One region of the Massilia sp. GER05 genome, then DNA from elsewhere that is predicted to be linked to it. Evidence: predicted binding sites of a transcription regulator. Region 1 holds the regulator's gene; the other holds the start of a gene.
The links. Region 1 encodes NrdR, which represses ribonucleotide reductase genes. Its sites were predicted from a motif close to CACNANATNTNGTG; they were not measured.
Positions count from the first base shown of each region.

Region 2: a site for NrdR is predicted at 4,531-4,544, ahead of ACL58G_RS08570 (ribonucleoside-diphosphate reductase subunit alpha). Genes of this name have one in related genera too.

Region 1 is NZ_CP178858.1:6,058,321-6,066,535, reverse strand. Features, by position in the region: gene tolQ (protein TolQ) at 1-428, opposite strand, end outside; gene ybgC (tol-pal system-associated acyl-CoA thioesterase) at 456-860, opposite strand; gene ACL58G_RS26840 (SDR family oxidoreductase) at 1,078-1,827, opposite strand; ZMP/ZTP riboswitch at 1,970-2,103, shown strand; gene glyA (serine hydroxymethyltransferase) at 2,205-3,452, shown strand; gene nrdR (transcriptional regulator NrdR) at 3,495-3,953, shown strand; gene pilV (type IV pilus modification protein PilV) at 4,081-4,635, shown strand; gene ACL58G_RS26820 (PilW family protein) at 4,632-5,528, shown strand; gene ACL58G_RS26815 (pilus assembly PilX family protein) at 5,525-6,292, shown strand; gene ACL58G_RS26810 (type IV pilin protein) at 6,189-6,725, shown strand; gene ACL58G_RS26805 (GspH/FimT family pseudopilin) at 6,713-7,300, shown strand; gene ribD (bifunctional diaminohydroxyphosphoribosylaminopyrimidine deaminase/5-amino-6-(5-phosphoribosylamino)uracil reductase RibD) at 7,397-8,215, shown strand, end outside.
Region 2 is NZ_CP178858.1:1,888,608-1,896,822, reverse strand. Features, by position in the region: gene ACL58G_RS08580 (DUF6445 family protein) at 1-155, shown strand, start outside; gene ACL58G_RS08575 (ribonucleotide-diphosphate reductase subunit beta) at 217-1,320, opposite strand; gene ACL58G_RS08570 (ribonucleoside-diphosphate reductase subunit alpha) at 1,412-4,324, opposite strand; gene ACL58G_RS08565 (sigma-54-dependent transcriptional regulator) at 4,775-6,205, opposite strand; gene ACL58G_RS08560 (sensor histidine kinase) at 6,223-7,908, opposite strand; gene ACL58G_RS08555 (PP0621 family protein) at 7,917-8,215, opposite strand, start outside.

The DNA.
Region 1 (8,215 bases):
GGCGAGACCGAACCGACCGACGCCAGGAAGTTCAGGTGCGTGTCCATCTGATCCAGTTCGCGGTGGAACGCGGCGCGCATCGCACGGCGGGCGCCATCCAGCACGGCACCCATGTCGAGCGCGTCGCGCGACGCTTGCTTGCCCTTGATGAACTCGCCCATGCCCGCTTCGAAGATGCGGGCCAGCGGGCCGCTCTGGTCGCGCTGGCTGCTGGCGCTCTGGTGCAGGGTGTGCAGGTTGCCGCCGGCCCAGAAGCTGCGTTCGAACTGTTCCGTCTGGCGGCGTGCCGCGCGGATCGCGAACAGCTTGCGGAAAATATATGTCCAGCTCATCAGGGAAATCGCGAACAGCAGGGCCATCAGCAACTGCACCAGCACGTGGGCATGGCGGATCAGTTCAATGAATGAGAGGTCTTGGACTGCGTTCATTGGATATATATTTGGTCAAATGGATGATCAGGCGGCACGCATTTTAGCAGCGGCAAGGTCGGGGAGGGAACGTGGACGCATCGTGACGGCATCGATGCAGCCGACTTTCACGTCGGCGCTGGCGAGCAGCGTATCGCCGCGCCAGGCCTGCTGGGCGAACTCGACGGACGCGCGGCCGAGCTTTTCCACGTTCAGGGTCAGTTTCACTTCATCGTCCAGGCGCGCGGACGCGACGTAGTCGACGCTGGCATTGCGCACGACGAACAGCGCGCCGTCCTCGTCGCGCAGGGTTTGCTGATCGATGCCGAGCGAACGCAGCCATTCGGTGCGCGCACGTTCGAAGAACTTCAGGTAATTGGCGTAGTACACGATGCCGCCGGCGTCCGTATCCTCGTAATAGACGCGAACTGTCCAGGTGAAAACTGAAGGCATTTCAGCTGCCATAAATGAAAATGGGAAACATTTTACGCCATTTATACCCGTTATATGTGCGCCAGGGTACGTATACCTGGGTATGAGTGGCCGGCGTGAGAATGTGAGAGGCTCATGCCAAGCCAGCAACTGTAGCACTTTTTCATTTTGGCCGGCGCCGCTGTTACAAAGCGAAAACAATTCGTTCGCCGGTCGGCCGATTTTTGTGCTTGGCGCCTCAGCCCAGGTTGCGCTTGATGTTGAGCGGACCGTAGCCCTGGCAGGTCGGCATCATCTCGATCTGGTTGATGTTGACGTGCGGCGGCAGGGAGGCGACCCAGTAGGCGGTCTCGGCGATGTCTTCGGCCGTCAGCGGCTGCGTGCCTTCGTAGACCTTGGCCGCGGCCGCATCGTCGCGCAGGCGCACGTTCGAGAACTCGGTGCCGCCGCACAGGCCCGGCGCGATGTTCGTCGCGCGCACGCCCGTGCCGGCGAGGTCGGCGCGCAGGTTCAGCGTGAACTGCTCGACGAAGGCCTTGGTGGCGCCGTACACGTTCCCGCCCGGATACGGGGTGCGGCCGGCCACGGAGCCGATGTTGATGACCAGGCCACTGCCGCGCTCGACCATCGCCGGCAGCAGGGCGTGCGTCATCGTGACGAGGCCCTTGATGTTCGTGGCGATCATCGTCTCCCAGTCCTCCAGCGGCACCTCGTACGCCGGCTTCGTGTTCAGGGCCAGGCCGGCATTGTTGATCAGGACGTCGATCTGGCGCCAGGATTGCGGCAGCATCGACAGCGCTTCCTCGATCGAATTCTTGTCGGTGACGTCCATCGCGATCGGCAGGGCGGATTCGCCCAGTTCCCGCGCCAACGCCTCCAGACGGTCCTTGCGACGCGCCGCCAGCACCACCTGGTGGCCGTTCTTGACGAAAGTGCGCGCCATGGCGGCGCCGAATCCGGCCGATGCGCCGGTGATGAAAACGATCATTTTGGTTTTTGCCTGGCAGGTGGTAACCGTGAGATTGTAGCTGAAATGACCACGCGGGGCAGCGCCGGAAGCCGGGTTGACAGGTCGGCATCAGTTTCCTTGCCTGGCAGCCGCACAATCCCGTACAATCCGGAGTTCCATTTACATCTCACGTGACTGGCGAAAACCGTGCGCTGCCGTCCGATCAGGAGCGATCGGCCTGCCGGCGCGTGGCGAAGGTGGGCACCCACCGGGGAACGTGAGATTTCAAACTTGCCGTTCGCCTGGGCAGCCACCGACTGGTACGCGTTGGTATCGCGGCTGCCCCGCATGTGTTTCGGCTCCCGCCTGTTCAGCGCTGACCGTTGCCTGGTTCTCTTATCGATTGGAGTTTTTTCATGTTTGCAAAAGATCACACGCTCGCCAAGGTTGACCCGGAACTGTTTGATGCCATCCAGAAGGAAAACAAGCGCCAGCAGGACCACATCGAGCTGATCGCATCCGAAAACTACACGTCGCCGGCCGTGATGCAGGCCCAGGGCTCGCAACTGACCAACAAGTACGCCGAAGGCTATCCGGGCAAGCGCTACTACGGCGGCTGCGAATACGTCGACGTCGCCGAGCAGCTGGCGATCGACCGCGTGAAGGAACTGTTCGGCGCCGAAGCCGCGAACGTCCAGCCGAACTCGGGTTCGCAGGCGAACCAGGGCGTGTTCTTCGCAATGCTGAAGCCGGGCGACACCATCATGGGCATGTCGCTGGCCGAAGGCGGCCACCTGACCCACGGCATGGCGCTGAACATGTCGGGCAAGTGGTTCAACGTCATCTCCTACGGCCTGACCGAGCAGGAAGACATCGACTACGAGCAGATGGAACGCCTGGCGCGCGAGCACAAGCCGAAGCTGATCATCGCCGGCGCCTCCGCCTTCGCCCTGCGCATCGACTTCGAACGCTTCGCCCGCGTGGCGAAGGAAGTCGGCGCGTACTTCATGGTCGACATGGCCCACTACGCCGGCCTGATCGCCGCGGGCGAATACCCGAACCCGGTCCCGCACGCCGACTTCGTCACGTCGACGACGCACAAGTCGCTGCGCGGCCCGCGCGGCGGCATCATTCTGATGAAGGCCGAGCACGAGAAGGCCATCAACTCCGCGATCTTCCCGGGCATCCAGGGCGGTCCGCTGATGCACGTGATCGCCGGTAAGGCGGTCGCCTTCAAGGAAGCGCTGTCGCCGGAATTCAAGGCCTACCAGCAGCAGGTCGTCAAGAACGCCAAGGCACTGGCCGAGACCCTGATCTCCCGCGGCCTGCGCATCGTCTCGGGCCGTACCGAATCCCACGTGATGCTCGTCGACCTGCGTTCGAAAGGCCTGACCGGCAAGGAAGCGGAAGCGATCCTGGGCCAGGCGCACATGACCTGCAACAAGAACGGCATCCCGAACGACCCGCAGAAGCCGTTCGTGACGTCGGGCATCCGCCTGGGCAGCCCGGCCTTCACGACCCGCGGCTTCAAGGAAGAAGACGCCGTCAAGGTCGGCCACCTGATCGCCGACGTGCTGGACAACCCGCACGACGCCGCGACCATCGAGCGCGTCAAGGCGGAAGTCAAGCAACTGACCGACAAGTACCCGGTCTACGAAGCGTAATGCGATAGGGAGGGCGCCCTTGCGGCGCCCTCTACAAGCCCCATGAAATGTCCGTTCTGTCAGCATGAAGACACCCAGGTCCTCGATACCCGCGTATCCGAGGAAGGCGACGCCATCCGCCGCCGGCGCCGCTGCGTCGCGTGCGACAAGCGGTTCACCACGTACGAACGGATCGAGCTCTCGATGCCGTTCATCGTCAAGAAGAACGGCAGCCGTACCGAATACGAATCCTCCAAGCTGCGCGGCAGCCTGATGCTCGCACTGCGCAAGCGCCCGGTGGCGGCCGAAGCCATCGACCGCGCCGTCGCCTCCATCGAAGAGAAACTCCTTACCAGCGGCCGGCGCGAAGTCGACACGGGCCATGTGGGCGAACTCGTGATGCAGGAACTCAAGCGCCTCGACAAGATCGCCTACATCCGCTTCGCCTCCGTCTACAAGAACTTCGAAGACCTGGCCGAGTTCCAGGAAGCCATCGCCGAAGTGGGCCAGCCGCGCAAGTAATCGAGTAAATAAGCGCGTCACTTTTCCCGGTTTTTAGTTCCCTCCTCACGGTTGAGTCGTCACACGGCTTGCCGGAGCTCGACTGTTACCTTCTCAGCTCTGTTCAACGCAACGCTGGAGGTCGTCGATGCGGTCGCTGTCGGGTTCGCCACTGAGCGTGCGCGCGGGCTTTACGCTGGTCGAAGTGCTTGTCGCCCTGTTCGTCGTCGCGCTCGGCATCGCCGGCGCGGCCGCGCTGCAGACGCTGGCCGTGCGCTCTGCGCGCGACGCGGCCCGCCTGTCCGACGGCACCCGCCTGGCGCGCTCGCTGGCCGAGCGCATGCGCGCCAATCCCCGCGCGCTGGCGCAGTCCGACAACCCCTATCTCCATCTCGATTACGACGCCAGCGGCGGCGCGCCCACCGCACCGGCGCCGTGCTATGCGGACGCGGACTGCGACGCGGACGACCTGGCGCGTTTCGACGTGTTCGAAGTGGCCGAGGCCGTGGCTGCCGGTTTCCCTGGTGGACGCCTGCGCGTATGCCGTGATGCGGGCTCGCCCGATGCGGCCGGCGTGTTGCCCTGGACCTGCGACGAGGAAGACGGCGCGCCCGTTGTGGTCAAGCTCGGCTGGCGCGCGCAAGACGATCGCGAGACCGGCGCGCCGAAGCTGATGATGCCGCTGGCGGGAGCGGCGCCATGAACGCATTGCGCCATCAGCGTGGCCTGACGCTGGTCGAACTGATGGTGGCGCTGACGATCGGCCTCGGCATCGTGCTGATGGCCGGACGCCTGCTCGTGCTCGCGAACGGCGCGTACGCGGCCCAGGCCGAGTCGGGCGGCGTGGAGGACGGCGGACGCTTCGCCATCGACCTCATCGGCCGCGCCATACGCCAGACCGGCGCCGTCGACCCCGACATGCTGGCCGACCCTGCGGCGGACAATGCCCCGGCCCGCCTCGCGGGACTGGATGCGCGCACCTTGTCCCGCGCCACGGCCGGCATCGACGATCCGCTGCCGGCCGCCGTCAACGGCAGCGACGTGCTGGCCGTCCGCTTTCCCGGCGACGCCAGCGCCGTCGATTGCGCCGGCTTCCCGGTCGCGGCGGGCGAGGAGGGCTGGAGCATCTTCTACGTGGCGCGCAACGGTGAAGGCGAGGCCGAGCTGCACTGCAAGTACCGCGGCGCCGCGCACTGGAGCGCGGACGCGGTGGTGAGCGGCGTGGACGGCTTCCAGGTGCTGTATGGCGTCGATACGGACGACCCGCCGGACGGCACCCCCAACCGCTATGTGAACGCGACGGGGATCGACGCGCTCGATGCCGGCTACGCCGGCCTGCCTCCGGCCGAGTTCAACCGGCGGACGCACTGGAAACGCGTCGTCGGCCTACGCGTCGGCCTGCTGCTGCACGGCAACCGTCCCACGCGTGCACCCGGCGGCGCGCGCTACGACCTGCTGGGCACCGGGTATGCGACCGCGGCGGGCGTTGACGATCCCGGCAGCTCGCTCGACGAGGCCCGCATGACGCCGGACCTGCGCCGACGCGAGCGGCGGCTGTTCACGTTCACGGCCGCGGTGCCGGCGCCGCCATCATGAGAACGCCCGCACACGAACGCGGACTGGCCCTCGCCTGCGCGCTGGCCATGATGCTGGCGACGATGGTGATCGGCGTGGCCGTCGCGCGCGGGGCATTCGTCCTGCTGGCGTCCGCGCGCAACGAGCGCGACCGCGACGTGGCGCAGGCGGCGGCCGAGGCGGCCCTGCGCGACGCCGAGCACGACATTGCCGGCGCGGCCGGCGTGCCGGCGGAGCGCACCGCGCACTTCGGTCCCGCGGGCGGCCAGGCGTTCGCGGAGGACTGCGGCCGCGGCGCGGACGACCTTGGGCTGTGCCGCGAGCGTTCGCCGCCGGCGTGGCAGGCGCTCGACCTCGCGAACGCCGGCAACCCGGCGCTCGTGCCCTATGGCCGGTTCACGGGCGCCGTGCTGGCGGCCGGCCGTGGGGGCTTGACCGCGCGGCGGCCGGCCTACGTCATCGAAAGGATCGCGCCGGCGGGGGCGACGACGCAACTGGGCAGCTTTTATCGCGTCACGGCCATCGGCTTCGGGACCCGGACGTCGACGCGGGTCGTATTGCAGTCGCTGGTCCGGGTGCCGCCGCCGGCGGGTGGTACCGGAGGCGATCACGGACATGGAAACGACGATGATGAAGGACATGACAATGGCAACGAGGACGCACGCGGCGGCGGCAACGGCGATGGGCAGCCGCCCCGGCCGCCGGAGCGCCGGCTTCCGGCCGGCCGGATCGGCTGGCGCGAGATCGCGAACTGGGACGAGCTGCACGCCCGTACCCGGCCATGATGCGGGATTCACGCTCGTCGAACTGATGATCGTCCTGACCATTGTCTGCATCCTCGGCGCGCTCGCGTACCCGTCCTACGCCGGCTACACCGTGCGCGTCAGACGCGTCGAGGGCCAGGTGGCGCTGATCGACGCCATGCAGCGCCAGGAACGCTACCGCCTCCAGCATCAAACGTATGTCGAGTTCTCGGCGACCGAGCCCGGCGCGGACGGCTTCGCGTGGTGGTCGGGCTCGAGCGCGGCCGCCAGCGCCTACGAGCTCGACGCGCATGCCTGTCCCGGCCGCGAGATCGGGGACTGCGTCGAGATCCGCGCCCGTCCCGGCACGGCCCGCGTCGACATGCGCTTCCGCGATCCCGATTGCGGCGCGCTGACGCTCGACAGTACCGGGCACCAGGGCGCGGAACACCCGGAGGTGCGATGTTGGCCGTGACATCCATTCCCGGGCGCGCCCGGCGGGCGGACGGGGTGACGCTGCCCGAACTGGGCATCGTCCTCGCCGTGTCCGCCATCGTGCTGGCCATCGCCGTGCCGGACCTGCGCGATCTCGTGCGGACGCAGCAGCTGAAGGCGGCCACCGGCGACCTGTTCGCGGCGATCGACCTCGCGCGGGCGCAGGCGCTCGCGCGCGGGCGGCGCGTCAAGGTGGTGCCGCGCGATCCGCTCGGGGCCGACTGGCGCCTGGGCTGGCAAGTGCTCGGTGACCCTGACCGCGACCGCGACGGCGGCGGCCAACCGGGAGAGGGCGAGCTGATCGCGGAGCACGGGCCGCTGGCGCCGGGGATCGCCATCGACTTCGCTTTCACGAATGTCGCACGGCCGTACTATATCGCCTACAATGGCGCGGGACGCAGTTGCGCCGACGGTAACAGCGCGGCGGCGCGCTGGGGAACGGTGTCGCTGTTTCATGGCGGGCACATCCGCCGTATTAAAATCAACATGCTGGGCCGGGCGCGCGTGTGCGATCCGGCGCGCGATGCAGGTTGCGACGGCGCACCGGCGCCATGACGTTTGGCGGCGAGAGGCCGCCAGCGTGAACCTTCGGGCGGCGGGACGCCGCCGGTGCGAACCTGGCAACACAACGTAGCGAGACCGGAAACGAGAGTGCAGATACAGAGCGATACCGACGGCATGGCGCTGGCCCTGGAATGGGCTGCGAAGGGCATGTACATCACCGCGCCCAACCCGCGCATCGGCTGCGTGATCGTGCGCGACGGCACCGTCGTCGGCGCCGGCCACACGCAGGCCGCCGGCCAGGCCCATGCCGAGATCCAGGCGCTGCGCGATGCCCAGGCGCGCGGCAACGACGTGCGCGGCGCCACCGCCTACGTCACGCTGGAGCCGTGCAGCCACTACGGCCGCACGCCGCCGTGCTCGAACGCGCTGATCCAGGCGGGGCTCGGCCGCGTCGTCGCGGCGATGGTCGATCCGAATCCGCTCGTCGCCGGGCGCGGCCTCGCGCAGCTGGAAGCGGCCGGGATCGAGGTCAGCGCGGGCCTGCTGGCCGAACCGGCCCATGAATTGAACATCGGCTTCTTCACGCGCATGCGTCACGGGCGGCCGTGGGTGCGCCTGAAGACGGCGGCCAGCCTGGATGGCGTCACGGCGCTGGACAATGGCGAGAGCCAGTGGATCACGAGCCCCCAGGCGCGCGCGGACGGCCACGCGTGGCGCGCGCGCGCGAGCGCGATCCTGACCGGCATCGGCACGATCAAGGTCGACAACCCGCAGCTGACGGTGCGCGGCATCGACACGCCGCTGCAGCCGCGCCGCGTGATCGTCGACAGCCGCCTCGACATCGACCTCGACGCGTGCATCCTGCAGGGCGAGCCGTGCTGGATCGTGGCCGCCGTGCCGAACGCGGACAAGGAAGCGGCGCTGCAGGCGCTGGGACACGAGATCCTCATGTTGCCGAATGCGTCC
Region 2 (8,215 bases), 3.1 Mb from region 1:
TGACGGTCGAACCGCGCTACAACCGGGCGATCTTCTATAACGGGAGCATCTTCCACTCGGGGCATATCCACATGCCCGAGCTGATGACGGGCGACCCGCGCACGGGGCGGCTGACGGCGAATGCGTTCTTCCAGCTGCGCATGGCGGCGGGCTGAATGGTATTGCCCAAATAAAAAAGCCCGCCGGGCGGCGGGCTTCGTCGAGGGCGTTGCGGGATCAATCCCAGTTCAGCGCACCACCGGTCTGGTACTCGGTCACGCGCGTCTCGAAGAAGTTGCGCTCCTTCTTCAGGTCGATCATCTCGCTCATCCACGGGAACGGGTTTTCCTCGTTCGGGAACAGCGCATCCAGGCCGATCTGGACGGCGCGGCGATTCGCGATGAAGCGCAGGTAGCCCTTGAACATGGCCGCGTTCAGGCCCAGCACGCCGCGCGGCATCGTGTCTTCGGCGTAGCGGTATTCCAAGTCGACGGCTTGCAGGAACAGCTGCTTGATCTCTTCGCGGAATTCTGGCGTCCACAGCTGCGGGTTTTCCATCTTGATCGTGTTGATCAGGTCGATGCCGAAGTTGCAGTGCATGGATTCGTCGCGCAGGATGTACTGGTACTGCTCGGCGGCACCCGTCATCTTGTTCTGGCGGCCCAGCGCGAGGATCTGCGTGAAGCCGACATAGAAGAACAGGCCTTCCATCAGGCAAGCAAACACGATGATCGAGCGCAGCAGCTTCTGGTCGTTTTCCAGCGTGCCGGTGTGGAACATCGGATCGTTGATGACTTCGATGAACGGGATCAGGAACTGGTCCTTGTCGCGGATCGACGGGATCTCGTTGTAGGCGTTGAAGATTTCCTTCTCGTCCAGGCCCAGCGATTCCACGATGTACTGGTAGGCGTGCGTGTGGATCGCCTCTTCGAACGCCTGGCGCAGCAGGTACTGGCGGCATTCCGGCGCCGTGATGTGGCGGTAGGTGCCCAGCACGATGTTGTTGGCCGCCAGCGAGTCGGCGGTCACGAAGAAGCCCAGGTTGCGCTTGACGATGCGGCGCTCGTCTTCGGTCAGGCCGTTCGGGTTCTTCCACAGTTCGATGTCGCGCTGCATGTTCACTTCCTGCGGCATCCAGTGGTTCGCGCAGCCGGCCAGGTATTTGTCCCACGCCCATTTATATTTGAACGGGACCAGCTGGTTGACGTCGGTCTTGGCGTTGATGATGCGCTTGTCGTCCGCGTTCACGCGCTTGGCGACGTCGGCGGCGCTGACTTCAGGATTGACGGCGGCGGCGGGGGCCGGTGCGGCGGCCGGTTCATCGTCCCAGGAGAGAGCCATGATGTTTTTCCTTCTTGAATTCTTTTAGCGGCATCGCCCGGGAGGCCGGGCGATGCGTGGTTACGTTAGGGTTTCAGTCGGTATTGACCGATTATTGGCAGGCTTCGCACTCGTCGAAGCCCGCGTCGCCCGGCCGCAGGTAGCAGGCCGCGCCGTCCACGACGTCCGGTGCGCTTGCTGCCGGAGCGGCCGCCGGTGCTGCGGCCGGCGCCCCGCCGGACAGTCCACCGTCGACCGCCACGGCGTTCAGGGCGCCGGTACGGGTGGTCGACTTCTCCATGTGCGTCGCGGCGATCGTGCGCAGGTAGTAGGTCGTCTTCAGGCCGCGCAGCCAGGCCAGTTTATAGGTCTCGTCCAGCTTTTTACCGGAGGCGCCGGCCATGTAGATGTTCAGCGACTGGGCCTGGTCGATCCACTTCTGGCGGCGCGACGCGGCTTCCACCAGCCACTTCGGCTCGACTTCGAACGCCGTGGCGTAGATGTCGCGCAGGTCTTGCGGGACGCGATCGATGCGCGACAGCGAGCCGTCGAAGTATTTCAGGTCGTTGATCATGACCTCGTCCCACAGGCCGCGCGCCTTCAGGTCGCGCACCAGGCAGGCGTTGATCTCGGTGAACTCGCCCGACAGGTTCGACTTCACGTACAGGTTCTGGAACGTCGGCTCGATGCAGGCCGACACGCCGATGATGTTCGAGATGGTCGCGGTCGGGGCGATCGCCACGCAGTTCGAGTTGCGCATGCCGAACTGTTTGATGCGGTTGCGGACGATGCTCCAGTCCATCGATTCCGACGTATCCTGCTCGAGGTAGCCGCCGCGCTCTTCGGCCAGCAGCCTGATCGAGTCCTGCGGCAGGATGCCGCGGTCCCACAGCGAACCTTCGTACGACTGGTAGCGGCCGCGTTCCTCGGCCAGCTCGGTCGACGCCAGGTAGGCGTAGTAGCAGACGGCTTCCATTGAGCGGTCGGCGAATTCCACGGCCTTGCTAGAGGCGAACGGCACACGCATCATGTGCAGGCAGTCCTGGAAGCCCATGATGCCCAGGCCGACCGGACGGTGGCGCAGGTTCGAGTTCTTCGCCTTGTCGACGGCGTAGTAGTTGATGTCGATGACGTTGTCGAGCATGCGCATCGCGGTGCGGATCGTCTTCTGCAGCTTGACCACGTCCAGGCCGTCGCCCTTCATGTGCGCCGGCAGGTTCACGGAACCCAGGTTGCAGACGGCGATTTCGTCTTCGTTCGTGTTCAGCGTGATCTCGGTGCACAGGTTCGACGAGTGCACGACGCCGACGTGCTGCTGCGGCGAGCGGATGTTGCACGGATCCTTGAACGTGATCCACGGGTGGCCCGTTTCGAACAGCATCGACAGCATCTTGCGCCACAGGTCGAGCGCCTGCACTTTCTTGTGCACGGTCATCTCGCCGCGGGCGGCCTTCTCTTCGTACTTCAGGTAGGCTTCCTCGAACGCGCGGCCGACCTTGTCGTGCAGGTCCGGGGCTTCCGACGGCGAGAACAGGGTCCACTCGCCCTTTTCCATCACGCGCTTCATGAACAGGTCCGGAATCCAGTTCGCGGTGTTCATGTCGTGCGTGCGGCGGCGGTCGTCGCCCGTGTTCTTGCGCAGGTCGAGGAACTCCTCGATGTCCAGGTGCCACGTTTCCAGGTAGGCGCAGACGGCGCCCTTGCGCTTGCCCCCCTGATTGACGGCGACGGCGGTGTCGTTCGCGACCTTCAGGAACGGCACGACGCCCTGCGACTTGCCGTTCGTGCCCTTGATGCGCGAGCCCAGCGCACGCACCGGCGTCCAGTCGTTGCCCAGGCCACCGGCGAATTTCGACAGCAGCGCGTTTTCCTTGATGGCGTCGTAGATGCCTTCCAGGTCGTCGGCGACGGTGGTCAGGTAGCACGACGACAGCTGCGAGCGGCGGGTGCCCGAGTTGAACAGGGTCGGGGTCGAGCTCATGAAGTCGAACGTCGACAGCAGGTTGTAGAACTCGATGGCGCGCGCTTCGCGGTTCTCTTCACGCAGGGCCAGGCCCATCGCGACGCGCATGTAGAACGCCTGCGGCATCTCGATGCGGGTTTCGCGGATGTGCAGGAAGTAGCGGTCGTACAGGGTCTGCAGGCCGATGTAGCCGAACTGCAGGTCGCGGTCGGCGACGATGGCCTTGGCCAGCTTCTGCAGGTCGAATTTGCCCAGTTCCTCGTCCAGCAGCTCGGCGTCGATGCCCTTGGCGATGTATTGCGGGAAGTAGGTGACGTATTCGGCGGCGGCGCCGGCCTGCGGCACGTCCTTGCCGAAGATCTCCTTGCGGATCGAGTGCAGCAGGATGCGCGCGGTGACCTGGCTGTAGGCCGGATCCTTTTCCATCAGTGCGCGCGCGGCCAGCACGGCCGACTTGTGCAGTTCCTCGACGGGCACGCCGTCGTACAGGTTCTTCATGGTCTCGGCCAGGATCGCGTCGGCGTCGACGTGCTTTTCCAGGCCGGCGCAGGCGGCGTTGATCAGGGCCGACACTTCGTTCATGTCCAGCAGGCGGCGCGCGCCGCCGTCGACCACGTGGATCTGCGGGGCGGTGATCTGCGTCGTGCCGGCGGCTTCCTTGGCGGCGCGGCGCTCTTCCATGCGCTTGGCACGGTACAGCACGTATTCGCGCGCGACGTCGTGCTCGCCCGAGCGCATCAGGGACAGTTCCACCTGGTCCTGCACATCCTCGATGTGGAAGGTACCGCCGTTCGGCTGGCGGCGCACGAGGGCCGCGACCACGTTGTTCGTCAGTTGCGCGACCAGCTCGCGGATGCGTGCCGACTCGCGGCCCTGCTCGCCGTTGACGGCCAGGAACGCCTTGGTCATCGCGACGGCGATCTTGCTCGGCGCGAACGGCACCACGGCGCCGTTACGGCGGATGATGCGGTAGTCGCTGCCCGCGACCAGTTCGTCCGCGCTCTTGCCGGCCGTCGTAGCTGCCGCGACGGTATTGATGGAAATGTCCGAAGATGTTTGCATTGAGCCTCCCAGCATTGGCGTCACAGACTGCCATCGCCTTCACGAATTAGGTAGATATGGACCCCTCGGAGTGAATCCAGGGAACGCTGCCAACTCATTAAAATTGGCAACTCGATAACTTTCTGCCGATAAAAAATAGGAGCGGCAATATTGAGAAAAAAAGCTTCGCGCTCCTACTCAGCCTGTTCGGCATTAAGGCCGTTGACCACTAGATGTAGTAGACAACGGCCTTACAGACCTAATTGTAGTCGATGTCCGCGATTTTTATGAGCTCTGTCAGTAAGATTTTTTTCTTGACATCGATCAGTGCCGATACTTGAAGCCTCCACGGCGAAGTAAGCACTAACATTGAATTTGTAGCGCGAATTCGTGTGCTTATTAATCGTGCAAAATCGGCCCGTTTCGCGTTGCTGCGTTGGCGAAAAGACCACGCCGCTTCACAGTTCAACCTCAAGGTTCCGGCGCGTGGATATCCAGTTTCTGCATCTGGTAGCGCAGCTGCCGGACACTGATGCCGAGCAGGCTCGCGGCCTGCGTGCGGTTGAACTGGGTCTGGTTCAGCGCGCGCAGGATGATGTCGCGTTCGACCTGGCTCAGGTAGTCCGGCAGGTTGCTCGGCAGCGCGTCGTGCGCGAGCGGCGGTGGCGCGGCCCGCTCCAGCTCCGATGTCGGCTCCGGTGCCGCGCTCGCCGGCATCTGCGGCGGCTGCGGCACGACGGCCGCATCGCCCAGCTTCGCCCCTTTCAGCAGCAGGTCGCCGACTTCGATCACGCCGTCGTCGGCAAACGCGAGCGCGCGCTCCAGCACGTTTTCCAGCTCGCGCACGTTGCCCGGGAACGCGTAGCCGCGCAGCGCGTCCAGCACGCCGGGCCCCAGTCGCGCCCCGCCCGGCCCGGCCAGGCGCACGAGGATGGCATCGACCAGCAGCGGCAAATCGTCCAGCCGTTCGCGCAGCGGCGGCAGCGTCAATTCGATCACGTTCAGGCGGTAGAACAGGTCCTGGCGGAAGCTGCCGTTTTCCACGCACCTGGCGAGATCCTTGTGCGTGGCGCTGATGATGCGCACGTCGACCGGCTCCTCGACCGTCGCGCCGATCTTGCGCACGCGCCGCTCCTGGATCGCGCGCAGCAGTTTGACCTGCATCGCGAGCGGCAGGTCCGCCACCTCGTCGAGCATCAGCGTGCCGCCATTGGCGGCCTGGAAGAAGCCATCGCGCTCGTCGTTCGCGCCCGTGAACGCGCCCTTGCGGTAGCCGAAGAACTCGGCCTCCATCAGCGCCTCAGGGATCGCGCCGCAGTTCACGGCGACGAACGGCTTGCCCGCGCGCGCGCTCTGCGCGTGGATCTCGCGCGCGGCCAGTTCCTTGCCGCTGCCGGATTCGCCGTTGATCGCGATCGGCGCCTGCGACCGCGCCAGCCGCGCGATCTGCGCGCGCAGCGCCTGCATCGCGGACGATTGGCCGATCAGGCGCGACGTGCCCTCGGCCTGGCTGGCGGCCGGTGCCGCCGCGGGGTCGGACAGTTTCAAGGCCGCGCGCACCATCGCGCGCAAATCGTCCAGCACGACCGGCTTCGACACGTAGTCGAATGCGCCGGCCTTCAGCGCGACGACGGCATTCTCGGCGCTGCCGTAGGCGGTAATGACGGCGATGGGCGTGCATTTATGATGGGCCGCGACCTCGCGCACGAGTTCCAGGCCCAGGCCGTCGGGCAGGCGCATGTCGGTCAGCACCAGCGCAAACGGCTTTTGTCCCAGCAGCGCACGCGCCTCGCGGACGGTCGCGGCGCTGTCGACATCGAGCCCCATCTTGAGCAGGGTGATCTCGAGCAGCTCGCGCAGGTCGGGTTCGTCGTCGACCACCAGGATGCGGGGTGAGCTCATGCCTTCTTTCCGTGACATTAGATAGTTGCACCGAACGTGATCACGAAGCGGCCGCTGGCCTCGCCCGTGCCGCCGGCGCCCGCGCCGGGCCGCACGTCCTCGGTGCGGTATTCGTAGTCGAGCATTGCGCCGTTGTTCAGGCACAGCTCGCGCGCCAGGTACAGGCCGAGGCCCGTGCCCTTGCTCGACGTCGTGTAGAACGGTTCGAACAAATGCGCCCGCACTTCCGGCGTAATGCCCGGACCGTCGTCCTGCACGTGCAATTCCATGCGGCCCGTCGCGTCGGGCACGGGAACCACGCGGATGCTGGCCGGCTTGCCGCTCGCGTAGCGGATCGCATTGCCGAGCAGGTTCACGAGCACTTCGCGCAGATGCAGTCCGTCGAACCGCACGGACCGGCCGCCCGCATCGCCCACCCACACTATATCACCGGCCATGCCGTGCATTTCCGTGAACTCGGCGCGCAGCTCGGGCAGGAAGTCGTCCAGCGCGACGGGCGTGCCGTTCGGCTGCACCTTGCGCGACAGCTTCAGGATGTCCTCGACCATGCGGTTCACGCGCGCCACGTTGTCGTTCACGATGCGCAGCAGGCGCGTTTCCGCCGGACCGTGCAGGTCTTCCGCCAGCAGCGACGTCGCGTGGCCGATCGCCGACAGGGGATTCCGCACCTCGTGCGCGATGCTGGCCGTCAGGCGTCCCATCGATGCGAGCTTGAGTTGCTGCGCCTGGTTTTCGATGGCGCTCACGTCCTGCAGGAACACGAGGCTGCGTTCGGCCGTGCCCTGCGGCGTGTCCACGCGCGCGAAGCGCAGCTTCAGGTGCACCGGCTGGTCGAGGCGGCCGCGCACCGGGCCGTCCGTCTCGTGCCAGCGCTTGACGGTGACGAAGCCGCCGGTCGCCGGCGCGTCCATGCGGCGGCCGGCCCAGTCCGTGAAACGCTGCGCCACGGGTTCCAGCGCCGCCAGGTCGGTCAAACGAAACGTGTTGCCGTCCTCGCCCGGCGGCGTCTCCAGCCCGAGCATGCGGCGCGCCGCCGGATTGCCGCCGAAGACGGTGCCGTCGCTCCCCAGCACGAGGATGCCGTCGTCCACGTCGTCGACGACGATGCGGTAGATCGCCTGCTGGATGCGCAGGTCGGCGCCGTGCCGCGCGGCCAGCTCTTCCTGCTTGATGAGGCGCGCGGCCAGGCGGTTCACCACCAGCACCACCGCGAAGAACGCGGCGCCGGTGAGCCCGGCCTGGGTCAGCGGCGGGTCGTCCGCGCGCATGAAGATCCCCCATGTGCTCTCGCCCAGCACGAACAGCGTGGCCAGCGCGGCCGAGAACAGGGCCAGCACCAGCGGCGCGAGGATCGCGGCGCCCGCGAGCGGGAACAGGTACAGCAGCGCGAGGCCGCTGCGCATGCCGCCGGCGGCGAGGTACAGCAGCGAGATCGCGACGATGTCGACGAGGACCTGGGCCGACAACTGCCACAGGAAGCGCCGGCGCCAGCGCTGGGCGACGACCGCGAACATCAGCGCGGCCAGCACGTAGGCGATGCACGTCTCGGCATACGCGGTGCCGTCGACGCGGCCGCGCCGCACGTCGATCGACAGGTACAGCAGCAGCACGAACGCGATCACGATGCGCGTGACCGTGAGCGTTTGCAGCGAGCGCCAGAACGTCGAGCGCGACTCGGCGGAAAGGGAAAGCCGGCTCGCCATGCGGCGGCTTACCGGGCCTGCTGGTGCGCCTCGCGCGCGTGCGCCGTGCCGCAATAGTCGCGGCCATCGGCCCGCACGGCTTCCGACGCCGGGAAATAGATGCCGCAATGGGCGCAGCACAGCATCGTCTCGGACTGGTCCTCGACGCGGCTCCACGCCTTGGCCTTTGCTTCGCCGCCGGCGGACGCCGGTGCCGGCCCGGAGGCCGGATTTACGGCGGGGCCTTGTGCGCGCGTCATCGCGGCGCGCAGTTTGCTGCGGATGGCGGCCACCACGAGGATGACGAGCGCAATCCAGAAAAGCAGTC